Regions from separate parts of the Paraburkholderia sp. 40 genome, predicted to be linked through region 2. Evidence: predicted binding sites of a transcription regulator. Region 2 holds the regulator's gene; each other region holds the start of a gene.
The links. Region 2 encodes LexA, which represses DNA repair genes until DNA is damaged. Its sites were predicted from a motif close to ACTGTATNNNNATACAGT; they were not measured.
Positions count from the first base shown of each region.

Region 1: the regulator LexA is predicted to act here: its motif matches at 2,623-2,640, upstream of OKW28_RS30585 (PA0069 family radical SAM protein).
Region 3: the regulator LexA is predicted to act here: its motif matches at 2,786-2,803, upstream of dinB (DNA polymerase IV).

Region 1 is NZ_JBNPVY010000004.1:1,924,884-1,929,056, forward strand. Features, by position in the region: gene OKW28_RS30575 (PQQ-dependent sugar dehydrogenase) at 1-710, shown strand, start outside; gene OKW28_RS30580 (NINE protein) at 909-1,376, shown strand; gene OKW28_RS30585 (PA0069 family radical SAM protein) at 1,413-2,564, opposite strand; gene OKW28_RS30590 (Lrp/AsnC ligand binding domain-containing protein) at 2,709-3,197, opposite strand; gene OKW28_RS30595 (D-amino acid dehydrogenase) at 3,377-4,173, shown strand, end outside.
Region 2 is NZ_JBNPVY010000004.1:547,428-551,600, forward strand. Features, by position in the region: gene OKW28_RS24265 (universal stress protein) at 168-635, shown strand; gene OKW28_RS24270 (DUF2939 domain-containing protein) at 754-1,371, opposite strand; gene OKW28_RS24275 (hypothetical protein) at 1,491-1,835, opposite strand; gene lexA (transcriptional repressor LexA) at 1,938-2,588, opposite strand; gene OKW28_RS24285 (sulfate ABC transporter substrate-binding protein) at 2,899-3,945, shown strand; gene cysT (sulfate ABC transporter permease subunit CysT) at 4,106-4,173, shown strand, end outside.
Region 3 is NZ_JBNPVY010000002.1:2,736,523-2,740,695, forward strand. Features, by position in the region: gene OKW28_RS13970 (heavy metal sensor histidine kinase) at 1-1,269, shown strand, start outside; partial or broken gene OKW28_RS13975 (DNA polymerase IV) at 1,236-1,436, opposite strand; gene dinB (DNA polymerase IV) at 1,524-2,669, opposite strand; gene OKW28_RS13985 (hypothetical protein) at 3,334-3,519, shown strand; gene OKW28_RS13990 (hypothetical protein) at 3,786-4,025, opposite strand.

The sequences.
Region 1 (4,173 bases), 1.4 Mb from region 2:
CAACGGACACGCATCACGGCTGGAAATTCATCGCGTTCGGCCCGGATGGCAAGCTGTACGTGCCGCAAGGCGCGCCGTGCAACATTTGCCAGAGAGATCCGGACCGCTTTGCGATGATTGGCCGCATGAACCCGGACGGCAGCCACTACGAGGTCGTCGCGCGCGGCATCCGCAATTCGGTCGGCTTCGCGTGGCATCCGGTCACCCACGAACTTTGGTTCACCGACAACGGTCGCGACCTGCTCGGCGACGATATTCCGAGCGACAAGCTCAACCGCGCGCCGCTAGTCGGCATGAACTTTGGCTTTCCGTACTGTCACGGCGGCGACACGCCCGACCCCGAGTTCGGCAAGGATCATCCGTGCAGCGAATTCACGCCGCCAGTGGTCAAGCTTGGCGCGCACGTGGCGGCGCTAGGCATGCGCTTCTACGACGGCCCGATGTTTCCAGCCGACTACCGCAACAATATCTTCATCGCCGAGCACGGCTCGTGGAACCGCAGCAAGAAGGTCGGCTACCGCGTCGTGCGCGTGATCACCGACCCTGACGGCAGCCACGCACGCCAACAGGTCTTTGCCGAAGGCTGGCTGCAACCCGGCGAATCGGTCTGGGGCCGCCCCGCCGACGTGTTGCCGCTGCCAGACGGTTCGCTACTGATCAGCGACGATACCGCCGGCGCGATCTATCGCGTCACGTATTCAGCGCCGTAACGCGCGGATCCACGCATGTCCGGCTGAACGGCTGCACTCACCTTGAGCCAGGTCCGGCGCATCTCGCCGCCCCGCTTTCAGCCTGGGCGATCGACCTCCACGTGACCACCCGCGCGCCGCAGGCGTAGAATGCGCGTCGGTCCGCGCCCCCACGGCGCGCCGCTCCTTTCGGCCGCCCGTCACTCTGCCCACGCGTTCATGCCCACCGCTGCCTCGACTTCCCCGCGCTTCAGATCCAAGACGCTCACCGCCGCGTTGGCGTTCCTGTTCGGCAGCCTCGGCGCCCACCGCTTCTATCTGTACGGCACCCGGGACATCTACGGCTGGGCGCATCTACTCGGCACGCTGATCGGCATTCCCGGCGTGATGCTGCTGGTCGCGACCGAGCGCGCGTCGATCCTGGGCTGGGTGCTCGCGCCGATCGGCGCGGTTTCGCTTTTTGCCGCGTTTCTGGCGGCGCTCGTCTACGGGCTGCGTCCTGATCAGAAATGGGATGCGCAATTCAACACCCGCACGCAACGCAAAAGCCGCTCCGGCTGGACGGTCATTTTCGTCGTGATCTTTTCGCTGCTGATCGGTGCGTTTCTGCTGATGACCGGTCTCGCGCTCGCGTTCCAGACCTACTTCGAAAGTCAGGTCGAAGCGGCCAAAGCGATTTCGCAGTAATGCCCCCGTGGCGGGACCCGCAGACGTTCCTGCGCGCTAGAAAAGCCTCAGTTGCGGATTGTCGCACGCCGGTGCGCTCACCTGCTCGGCGCGCGGCGGCTCGATCCGGCGGAAATGCGACATGTCGAGAATGCCGCGGTCGCGCCCGTTCAACCCTAACCGGCGCACGGCCTTGTGAAAGCGCTGCCTGAGCAGATCCGCCCATAAGCCCTCTCCCTTCATGCGGGTCGAGAACGAAGAATCGTAATCCTTGCCGCCTCGCATGTCGCGCACACGGCTCATCACGCGCTCGGCCCGATCCGGGAAATGTGCGCCCAGCCAATCCTTGAACAGCGGCGCGACCTCCCACGGCAGCCGCAGCACGATATAGCTCGCATTGCTGGCGCCCGCTTCGGCGCATGCTTCGAGCACGCGCTCCATATCCGGTTCGGTGACGAACGGGATCACCGGCGCGATGCTGACGCCGACCGGAATGCCCGCCTCGCTGAGCGTACGGATCGTGCGCAGCCGGCGCGACGGCGTGGCCGCGCGCGGTTCGAGCGTGCGCGCGATGTCGGCGTCCAGCGTGGTGATGGTGATCGCCGCCATGAATTGCCCGCGCCCGGCCATCGGCGCAAGCAGGTCGATGTCGCGCTCGATCAGCGATGATTTGGTGATCGCCGCGAACGGGTGGTTGCGCTCGCTGAGCACCTCGATCACACGACGCGTAAGACGCAAGTCACGTTCGGCCGGCTGCCATGCATCGGTGGCGACGCCGAGCGCGATCGGCTCGGGTACATAGGATTTCTTCGACATTTCACGCTCGAGCAGTTCGGGCGCGTTGATCTTCGCGTAGATGCGGCTTTCGAAATCGAGCCCGGGCGACAAGCCCAGGTAGCTGTGCGTGGGCCGCGCGAAGCAATAGATGCAGCCGTGTTCGCAGCCCCGGTAAGGATTCAGCGACACACTGAACGGAATGTCCGGCGACGCATTGCGTGTGAGGATGGTTTTTGCGCGCTCCTCGAACACCTGCGTGCGCAGGACCTTCGGCTCCCCGTCTTCGTCGGCCGTCTGCCAGCCGTCGTGGACGGTTTCGCGCTGGTCGACTTCGTAGCGACCTTGCAGGTTCGTGACGGCGCCGCGCCCCTTGCGAGGCGCCGGCGGCGCGATCGGAAATTCGGGAATGTCAGGGGTGTCGGGGTCATCCACGGCGGGCCACACAAAGCGAACGCAAACAGGAAGCGCCAAAGGAAAGCGGCGCAAAACACCTGTATAAATATACAGTATTTACGCCGTTTGTCGAGCACTTCGTTGGTCGCTTGATGCGCGTCGAACCCCTCAGTGAACCGGCACCTACTCGCCCACCGCGATCGTCAGCGTCTCCTTGATTTCCTCCATCACCACATAGCTCTTCGACTGCACCGCGCCCGGCAGCTGCAGCAGGATATCGCCGAGCAACTTGCGGTAATCGGCCATTTCGCCGATGCGCGCCTTGATCAGATAGTCGAAATCGCCCGACACGAGGTGGCACTCGAGCACCTCGGGGATCTTCTGCACCTCGCGCCGGAACAGGTCGAACATGTTGCCACTCTTGTGATCGAGCGTGATCTCGACGAACACGAGCAGCGCCGCGCCCAGCTCGGCCGGGTTCACGCGCGCGTAGTAGCCGGTGATCACGCTGTCGCGCTCCATCCGCTTGACGCGCTCGATGCACGGCGTCACCGACAGACCGACCTGCTCCGCCAGGTCCTTCATCGCCATACGGCCGTCCTGCTGCAGGAGCCGCAGGATCTTGTGATCGAGCTTGTCGAGAGCCCGCACGGGCTGGCGCTGGGTACGCATGGTGTTTTTTCTAAAAATGATGAAAATACGATAACAAAACCTGTCTCACTGCCAATAGTATAGCGGTTAACACTGGGCAAACGGTATTTCACCTCACGTTGCAGCTCGCCGAATCGAATCAGATCGAACCTCCGGCGAGCGCCTTGCCCTCACTCAATTTTTGGATATCTGGAGCATCTATGCGAGTCGTCGTTTTGGGCAGTGGCGTCGTCGGCGTGACGAGTGCGTATTACCTCGCGCGCGCCGGTCATGAAGTGACCGTCATCGATCGCGAGGCCGGCCCGGCGCTCGAAACCAGTTTCGCCAACGCGGGCCAGATCTCGCCGGGCTACGCTTCGCCGTGGGCCGCCCCGGGCGTCCCGCTGAAGGCCGTCAAGTGGATGTTCCAGAAGCACGCGCCGCTAGCGATTCGCCTCGACGGCACCGCGTTCCAACTGCAATGGATGAGGCAGATGCTGCAGAACTGCACGGCGCCGCGCTATGCGGTGAACAAGGGCCGTATGGTGCGGCTGGCCGAATACAGCCGCGACTGCCTGCAGGCGTTGCGCGCCGACACCCGCATCCAGTACGAAGGCCGCACCGGCGGCACGCTGCAGGTATTTCGCACGCAACAGCAGTTCGACGGCGCCGCGAAAGACATCGCTGTGCTGCAGGAAGCCAACGTGGCATACGAACTGCTGACGGCCGACGAACTCGCCAAGGCCGAACCAGCACTCGCCGCGGTGTCGCACAAGCTCACCGGCGGCCTGCGCCTGCCCGGCGACGAAACCGGCGACTGCCAGATGTTCACGACGCGCCTCGCGGCGCTCGCCGAGGAACTGGGCGTCAAGTTCCGCTACAACACGTCGATCGACGCGCTCGCGATGGCGGGCGGCCGCATCGCCGGCGTCCAGTGCTCCGGCGAACTCGTGCGCGCGGATTCGTTCGTGGTCGCGCTCGGCTCGTATTCGACGCGCTTCCTCGATGGCATAGTGAA
Region 2 (4,173 bases):
GCATTGCGGCATCCGTGTGCAAACGCTGCGTCGGGTCGCCCAACGCTTGTGCAGACTGGATCGGCATGCACCGAGTATGTACTTAGCGTTTTCCATCCCTTGCAAGCCGAATTGCGGCGCACCATGATTGATTCAGACCGCGCTTTCCGCGCGAATGGAGAAAGCAGATGGCGAGCTACCAGAAAATCCTGTTGTGCTACGACGGCTCGCGCGAAGGCCGCAAAGCCCTGCGTTGCGGTGCCGATCTGGCGTTGGAACTGAAGGCGGAAACGCATCTGCTGTCGGTCGTCGACATGCGTTCGAGCATCGCGCAGAGCGCGGGCCTGTTGACGGACGTCGCCTGCGGCAGCTTCGAAAAAACTGCCCGCGAGATTCTGCAGGAGGGCGTGAACTGGCTGACCGAGCGAGGCGTGAGCGCGGAAGGGCATTTCGCATTCGGTCATCCGATCGACGAGATCGCCAATCTTGCCAACGAGTTGCAGGTCGACCTTGTGGTGGTGGGTCATCGCTGCCGGACTGGTTTGTCGCGATGGTGGATGGGGGCGGGCAACACGCCGCTGCTCGACCGCGTGTCGTGCAGCATTCTGGTGGCGTGCTCGTCCGCGCAGGAGCAGCAGCAGGCGGCTGCGGCGTAATGGGCTAGTGAGGGACGCGAAGCCGCGCGCCCCGTCATCTAGCCCAGATGTGTATAGACCCTGTCGCGTGGCCGGCCCCGATGGCCAGCTACGCATCCCATCCGGCCAGGCTCCGACCTCACTCGTTCAGATTGATCGCCGCGAGCTTCCACGTGACCAGACCTTCGCGACGAAAGATTGCCGAATAATTCGCGTTACCTTCGCCACGCCGGTACGTGATGACAAACTCGTTGAGACTGCGATAGCCCGCCGTGCTTTGACGCCCGGGCGGCGGTGCGCTTGCCTGCGTGGTGGTGTCGCCCGCGGCTGGCGTGGCCGGCGCTTCGCCGCCCGCGGTTGGCGGCGCGGACGGTTGCTCGCCCGGCGTGCCACGCGGCGGCATGCCGTTCAGCAGCGCCGCGACGCCGTCGGGTGTCGCATAGGCATCGACGAGCGGGCCGATCAGCGTCACGCCGATCACCGCGCCGATCGTGGCCATCTTGTTGCCGGCATCCGCCTCAAGCCGGCGTGTCAGCATGGCGCCCACCTGTTGCTTCAGGCTATCGCGTAGCGCGGGAAAGTCCACATACTGATTGACGGTTTGCACGTCACGCGCATCGGCGGCGCGTTTGAGATTGTTCACCGCGAGATACGGTGACGCATAAATAAAGCCCAGCGCGGCAATCACGATCACCACGATCAGCGTGATCAGCAGCGGCCGGGTGGCGCTGCCCTGTGTGCGTTTCCGAATTGTCATCGAATGGGACTCCACGTCAGTGATGATCTAACGTCGACCACGGCGAGGTCGAAACGATCCCATCCCGCGCGAATCTCTGAACATCCGAGGTGCTTGTTGCATGCGTACTCAGGATTCGCTCACGCTTCGAACACCGCGCCGTGCACGTTGGCTTCGTCGGCTATGCAACGATCGATCATACGGCATACGGCGTCGACCGTGCCGACCATGATCAGTCGCGACGGTCCATGATAGACCCGCACCGGCGCGCGACGCGCGGGCTCGGCGATGTTCAGCGCCGAATTCAGCGACACGCGCGCGAACGCCGGCAACGACGACGGCAGACCGGAAGCTTCGGCAGTCGCGTCGAACAGCGAGGGCGTGCGCGCAGCGGGCGCCTCGATTAGCGCGCAGGGCGTGAGCTTGCGCAGATGGCGCAGACGGCCGAACTGGCGAAAGGGCAACAGGCGGGCAAGGCGTTCCATGAGTCTCTCCAGGCGATGCGGCGTAGATGCGGGCGTAGATGCGGGCGTAAATGCGGCTTGGGTTGGACAAACCGGCGCAAGCGTTCCGGCGACAGCGAAAGATCAGAACTCGCTGGGGCGGATCAGCCCGACCGCGATCCCTTCGAGCGCGAAATCGGCGCTGCCGATTTCCACGAAGATGTTGTCGTAATCGGGGTTTTCGGCGATCAGTTCGATGCCGTTCGGCCGGCGCTTCAGACGCTTGACCGTCACGTCATCGCCAAGCCGCGCAATGATGATCTGGCCGTCCTTCGCTTCGGTGCGCTTTTGCACCGCGAGCAGGTCGCCGTCGAGAATGCCCGCGTCGCGCATCGACAGGCCGCGCACCTTCAGCAGGTAGTCGGGCTTGCTCGAGAACAGCGCCGGGTCACACGCGTAGTGCTGCGAGATATGTTCCTGCGCGAGGATCGGGCTACCCGCCGCGACCCGGCCAATCAGCGGCAACGACAACTGCATCAGGCCCGCATGCGGCAGGGTGAACTGATACGGCGCGTCCTCCTGCCCGGACAGCAGGCGGATGCCGCGCGACGCGCCGGCCGCGAGTTCGATCACGCCCTTGCGCGCCAGCGCGCGCAGATGCTCTTCCGCGGAATTGGCCGAGCTGAACCCGAGTTCGGCGGCAATTTCCGCGCGAGTGGGCGGAAAGCCGGTGCGTTCGATCGCGCGGCGGATCAGATCGAAAACCTGCTGCTGTCGTGCGGTGAGTTTTGTCATAGCCACTGTATGTATGAACAGGTGACTGTATTTTTATACAGTATTCGGCGCATTTCAAGCTTTACTTTAAGTTCGGCGCAAGGGTCGCGCTGGGACGTCGTTTATCGGCGACACGACGGCGTTTTCGGCGTCCCAACAGCCGGAGCATCTGTCGTTACCACTTTTGAGTATTAAAAAATGAAGAAACATTATTTTTAATGATGAAGGCGCTTCGATAGACTGGCCTCCGGTTGGCGCTCATGTGCACGTGACCGCGACGCAGAACAACACCAGACGCTCATCAGCGGACATCACGCGGAGAAAAATTGAAATGAACCATCGGCATACGGGGCTTGCGGCTCGAACCAGAAGACTGATCGCGGCGCTCGCCGTCGGCGCGGCGGGGGCGCTCGGCATATTGGGCGCAAGCGGCGTCGCGCACGCCGACACCTCGCTGTTGAACGTGTCCTACGATCCGACGCGCGAACTGTATCAGGACATCAATCAGGCATTCGGCAAGGAATGGAAGGCCAGGACCGGCGAAGCCGTCACCTTCAGGCAGTCGCACGGCGGCTCGGGCGCTCAGGCTCGCTCGGTGCTCGACGGACTGCAGGCCGACGTCGTGACGCTCGCGCTCGCCTATGACATCGACGCGATCGCGAACAAGGGGCTCGTCGACAAGAACTGGCAAAAGCGTCTGCCGGACAACGCATCGCCGTACACGTCGACGATCGTGTTTCTGGTGCGCAAGGGCAACCCGAAGCACATCAAGGATTGGGACGATCTGGTGAAACCGGGCGTGTCGATCGTGACGCCGAATCCGAAGACCTCGGGCGGCGCGCGCTGGAATTATCTGGCCGCGTGGGCGTACGCCGAGCATCAACCGGGCGGCAACGACCAGAAGGCCAGGGAGTTCGTCGGCAAGCTGTACAGGAACGCCGGCGTGCTCGATTCGGGTGCGCGCGGCGCGACCACGAGCTTCGTGCAGCGCGGTATCGGCGACGTGCTGATCGCGTGGGAAAACGAGGCGTTCCTGTCGCTGAAGGAGTTTGGTCCGGACAAGTTCGAGATCGTGGTGCCGTCGGTGAGCATTCTGGCCGAGCCGCCGGTCGCGCTGGTCGACAAGGTCGTCGACAAACACGGCACGCGCAAGCTGGCCGAGGCATATCTGAACTTCCTGTATAGCGAGCAAGGTCAGGAGATCGCCGCGCGCAATTTCTATCGTCCGCGTTCCAGCAAGGTGCCCGCCGATCTGACCGCGAAGTTTCCGAAGCTGAAGCTGTACACGATCGACGATTCGTTCGGCGGTTGGACCAACGCGCAGAAGACCCATTTCGCGGACGGCGGCGTGTTCGATTCGATTTATCAGCCGCAGTAAGAACCACCGCCTGAATCACAGCCAGGGGAAAGAGGGCGCGCCCAATGGGCGCGCTTTCGGCTAACCGGGGTCCGGTGGCCAGCAGTGCGGCAGTACCGCAGTACGGCAGCACGGCAAAACGAACAACCGCGCGAGCATCAACCATGAACGAGTATCCAGCATGACCACGTTGACCTTCCGCAAGCCGAGCGCATTGCCCGGTTTTGGCCTGACACTCGGCATCACGGT
Region 3 (4,173 bases), on a different contig from region 2:
GAAAAACTCACCGACATGACGCCGCACGACAGCAGCACCGTGTACTCGGTGACGAGCGCGGACCCGAGCTATCACTTCGGCACGCCGGTGCAGGGGACCGTCACGAATAGCTGGCCGGGCGGCTATGCGCGCATCGCGCCGGCGGGCGGCGGCCCCGACATGCTGACCTCGACGGTGACCTTGCCCGCCAACGCCGCGCGGCCGCCGGTGCAGTTGCAGGTCGCGTCGAGCTATTCACCGAACCTGCGCACGATGCGCGTGTTCGGCTCGGCGCTCGCGGCGCTGTCCGCGCTCGGCAGTCTCGCGGTGCTGCTGCTCAGCTACTCGGTCACGCGCATCGGTCTCGCACCGCTCACGCGTCTGACGCGCGACGCATCGGCGGTCAGCCCGAACAACCGCTCGCAGCGGCTCAATACGGCGTCGCTGCCGCTCGAACTGAACGACCTCGCGAACTCGTTCAACGGCGCGCTCGAACGGCTCGACGGCGCCTACGGCCGGCTCGAATCGTTCAACGCGGACGTCGCGCATGAACTGCGCACGCCGGTCACGATCCTGATCGGCCAGACCGAGGTTGCGCTGACCCGCAACCGCTCGGTCGACGATCTGCGCCACACGCTGCAATCGAATCTCGAAGAATTCGAGCGGATGCGCACGATCATCAACGACATGCTGTTCCTCGCGCGCGCCGATCAGGGCGAACGCGCGACGGGGCTCGTCGAGGTGTCGCTCGCGGCGGAACTCGCCCATACGCTCGAGTTTCTGGAGATTCCGCTCGAAGAGGCGCGCGTGCATGCGCAGTTGCACGGCGATGCGTTCGCGCGCGTGAACCGGTCGCTATTCGGCCGCGCGTGCACGAACCTGCTGATGAACGCGATCCAGCATTGCGAGCCGGGCGCGTCGATCAGCGTGACGATCGCGCGCGGGAAAGGACCGATGCGCGACCAGGTGCGCGTCGCCGTGGCAAATCCTGGCGAGCCGATCGCGCCGGACGTCCTCGAACATCTGTTCGACCGTTTCTATCGCGCGGAAGTCTCGCGCACCAATAGCCGCGAAAACCACGGGCTCGGGCTCGCGATCGTGAAGGCGATCGCGGAGATGCATCGCGGCACCGTGTCCGCGCAAAGCGCGAACGGCGTCAACACGTTCTCGTTTTCGGTGGCGGCGTCGGCGCGGTCCACGTCGGGCGACGTGCCGGCCATGCGTGCGAACGCGACCGGCGTCGCCGGCGACAGCGCCTATTCGTCGCTCGCGAAAGGCAAGTCGGCCTGAACCGGCAGGCGCGGCTTCAGTGCCTGTTCGCTGGCCGACGTCAGCGTGCTGATGCGCACGCCCAATAGCCGCAGCTTGCGGTTCAACTTCACGCGTCGCAAACATTCGGTCGCCGCGCGGCGGATTTCGGTCGCGTCGGCGGTCGGTTCATCGAGCGTCAGGTCGAGGATCGTCAGGCCGTCAGGCTTGTCGAGTTCGGAGCCGATCTTCGCGAGCAGCTTGTTCGGCGCGATGCTCGGAACGCGGCCCCTGCACTAAAAATCCAGCGTGAACTGAGACGACTCATTGCCGGTTGATTCCCCAGCGGGTTGGAGATTGCCAGCCTTGACTCCCAACAGTCTGATGGGTTTAACAAGATCAATTCTTTTCAAACACTCCGTCGCCGCGCGGCGCAACGCTTTCGCATCAGCAATTGGTTCAGGAAGCGTTACATCACGCGTTACTGTCTTGAAGTCATTGAAGCGCAGTTTGATGCCGATTTTCCGAGCCAAATAGCCCTTTCTCTGTAGATCGAGCGCCACCTGTTCGCAAAGACTGGTAAAGGCGGCGCCGAGTTCCTGTCGGTGCCGTACGACGTGTAGATCGCGCTCAAACGTCGTCTCGCGACTCATCGAGATTGGCTCGCTGTACGTCACGACAGGCCTGTCATCAAGACCGTGAGAGACTCTGCGAAGCCACGCCCCATAGCTTCGTCCAAAGTGCTCCATGAGCCAGGTTTCGTCGCACGCGGCGATCTCGCCAATGGTTGCTATTCCCAACGACGCAAGCCTGGCGCTGGCCTTAGGTCCAATGCCGTTGATCTTGTTCGCGGCCATCGGCCAAATTTTGGATTCGATGTCCTCAAACCTGAGGATCGTAATCCCATCTGGCTTTTGTATATCGGAGCACAGCTTTGCAAGCAGCTTGTTTGGCGCGATTCCGACTGAGCATGTCAGACTAGTTGCTTCGAACACCGCCGACTTCAACTTGCGCGCGATTTCTTCTGAATTGCCATTCGTGAGCGAAACATCGGCGTAGACCTCGTCGATTCCAACGTCTTCTATGCACGGGCTAATTGATCGCACTGCGTCCTTGAACAGTCGCGAGTAAGTTCTGTAAAGGTCAAAGTTCACGGGAAGGAGAATGGCGTCCGGCGCTAACCGGGCGGCCTTCATCGCGGGCATTCCGGAATGAACTCCGAGTGCGCGAGCTTCGTATGTCGCGGTCGTAAGGACGCCTCTGCCCACATAGTCGCGCAATCGGGAGAATTCGCGTGTGCCATCCGAATTTGTTCGCGGCGCATCCGAGCGACGACCAGCAACCACCATGGCTTCGCCTCGTAGCTCGGGGTACTGCGACAGTTCACAAGACGCGAAGAATGCGTCCATGTCGATATGGGCTATGCGCCGGTCATCTGGCATGCCTAAGACTCAAAAATAGCGATTAATGCTCCGCCCGACCGAAACGACTGTCCTCAACTGCCTTTGGGGGCAGGCAACGAGACCGCGACATGTCGCGTTTGAGGGCATTTTCTGAGACTGTACATTTATACAGTATGTTTGTCAGGACGCTGATGAAATCCACCGCTATTTGTCAGCGTTTGAGACGAGGGTGATCCGGCGTTGAGACCGGTGACTCATGAAGCGATTCGTTGAGAGCGATGACCGCAAACTGACCTTGCCCCCGCTTGACGAATCCAATAGCTGGGGAAATTATGCGGCTTCGCCTTGCTGAGCCGCGAACCAGTTCTTTCTCGAATGGCTATCCGGCTTCAGCTGGGACATCGGAACGCGACTGCAGCCAACCTGAGCATTCTCGCAACTCCCTCATCCATTCACTGAATTACGGAGGCGCTATTGCAGAACTGACATCTTCCACCTGATCGGTAACGCGGCACCGAGCACGATGAGGGGAATCCTCGAGATTTTTTTTGTGAGCACGCAACTGCGCGATCTCCGTTATTACTGTAAGAGCGGGGCAGCCCCGTGACGGAAAGGTGAAGTGCGGTAACCAGCCCGCGGGTATGAGCTTGATCCATCGTCGACAAACAGCCCGTGTGCCGCGTTACCGATCAGGTCGGATACGTTGACGTTCGAGATCGCGGCAGCGAGAGCGGCGCTCGTCCTGCTTGCAAAAACAGGCCATATGAATATCTCGCTCCATCTTCAGGCGAGCCACTTCGGCACCGTTGCTCTGTTCGCTGCGGCTTCATCGCTAATGCAGCAGGCGTCGCTTTCCATTGCGCCCGAGTCGGACTTTGAGGTTGATTGATGATCAAAAAGGTAAAGGCCGCGGCCGTCCTGACATTGTCCGCAAGTCATGACTGGCATCATGGGGATGCCGTGGATGCGTCACCCCGCGCGCTTTTTTTCGCCAGCTTGAATTGAGTCTGTCGTCCGCCCTTCAGGGGGCCATGGTCGGTCCCATTCGCCGCGCCGCATGGTCAGCCCCGCGCTGGCCACGGCAAACATGACACAGACGTTCCGGCCCGCGTTCGGCTTACCGACGAGATCGCCGGTGTCGGACGACATCTGGATTTATCGCTGACGGATGTAGTGGTCCGATACGACATTGCGTTGATGGATCCATGCAATCGCCAGTTCGATTGCCTGGTCCCACGCTTCTTGCATGTCGCCAAAGTCGCCCTCGACGCCGAACGTACGGCTTTCGCTCTCCCGATCCGTGACAATGGCCGCGGCTGCATAGCGCCCCCGCTCCGACATCGTAACGAGGGGCCGGATCACGAAACCACGGTAGGTAATGTCTTCCCTCTGCATAGTGCCTCCCGGTAGCCAAGGAAACGCCGTCACGGCGCTGTGCGCGTCTATCGAGTCGCGCGTCATCATTCATGTGGCGCAAGTACCGCGCCCGATGCTGCAAATGAGCAGACTTGACACCCGCCCCGATGCTGCTCTACAAGCTGGG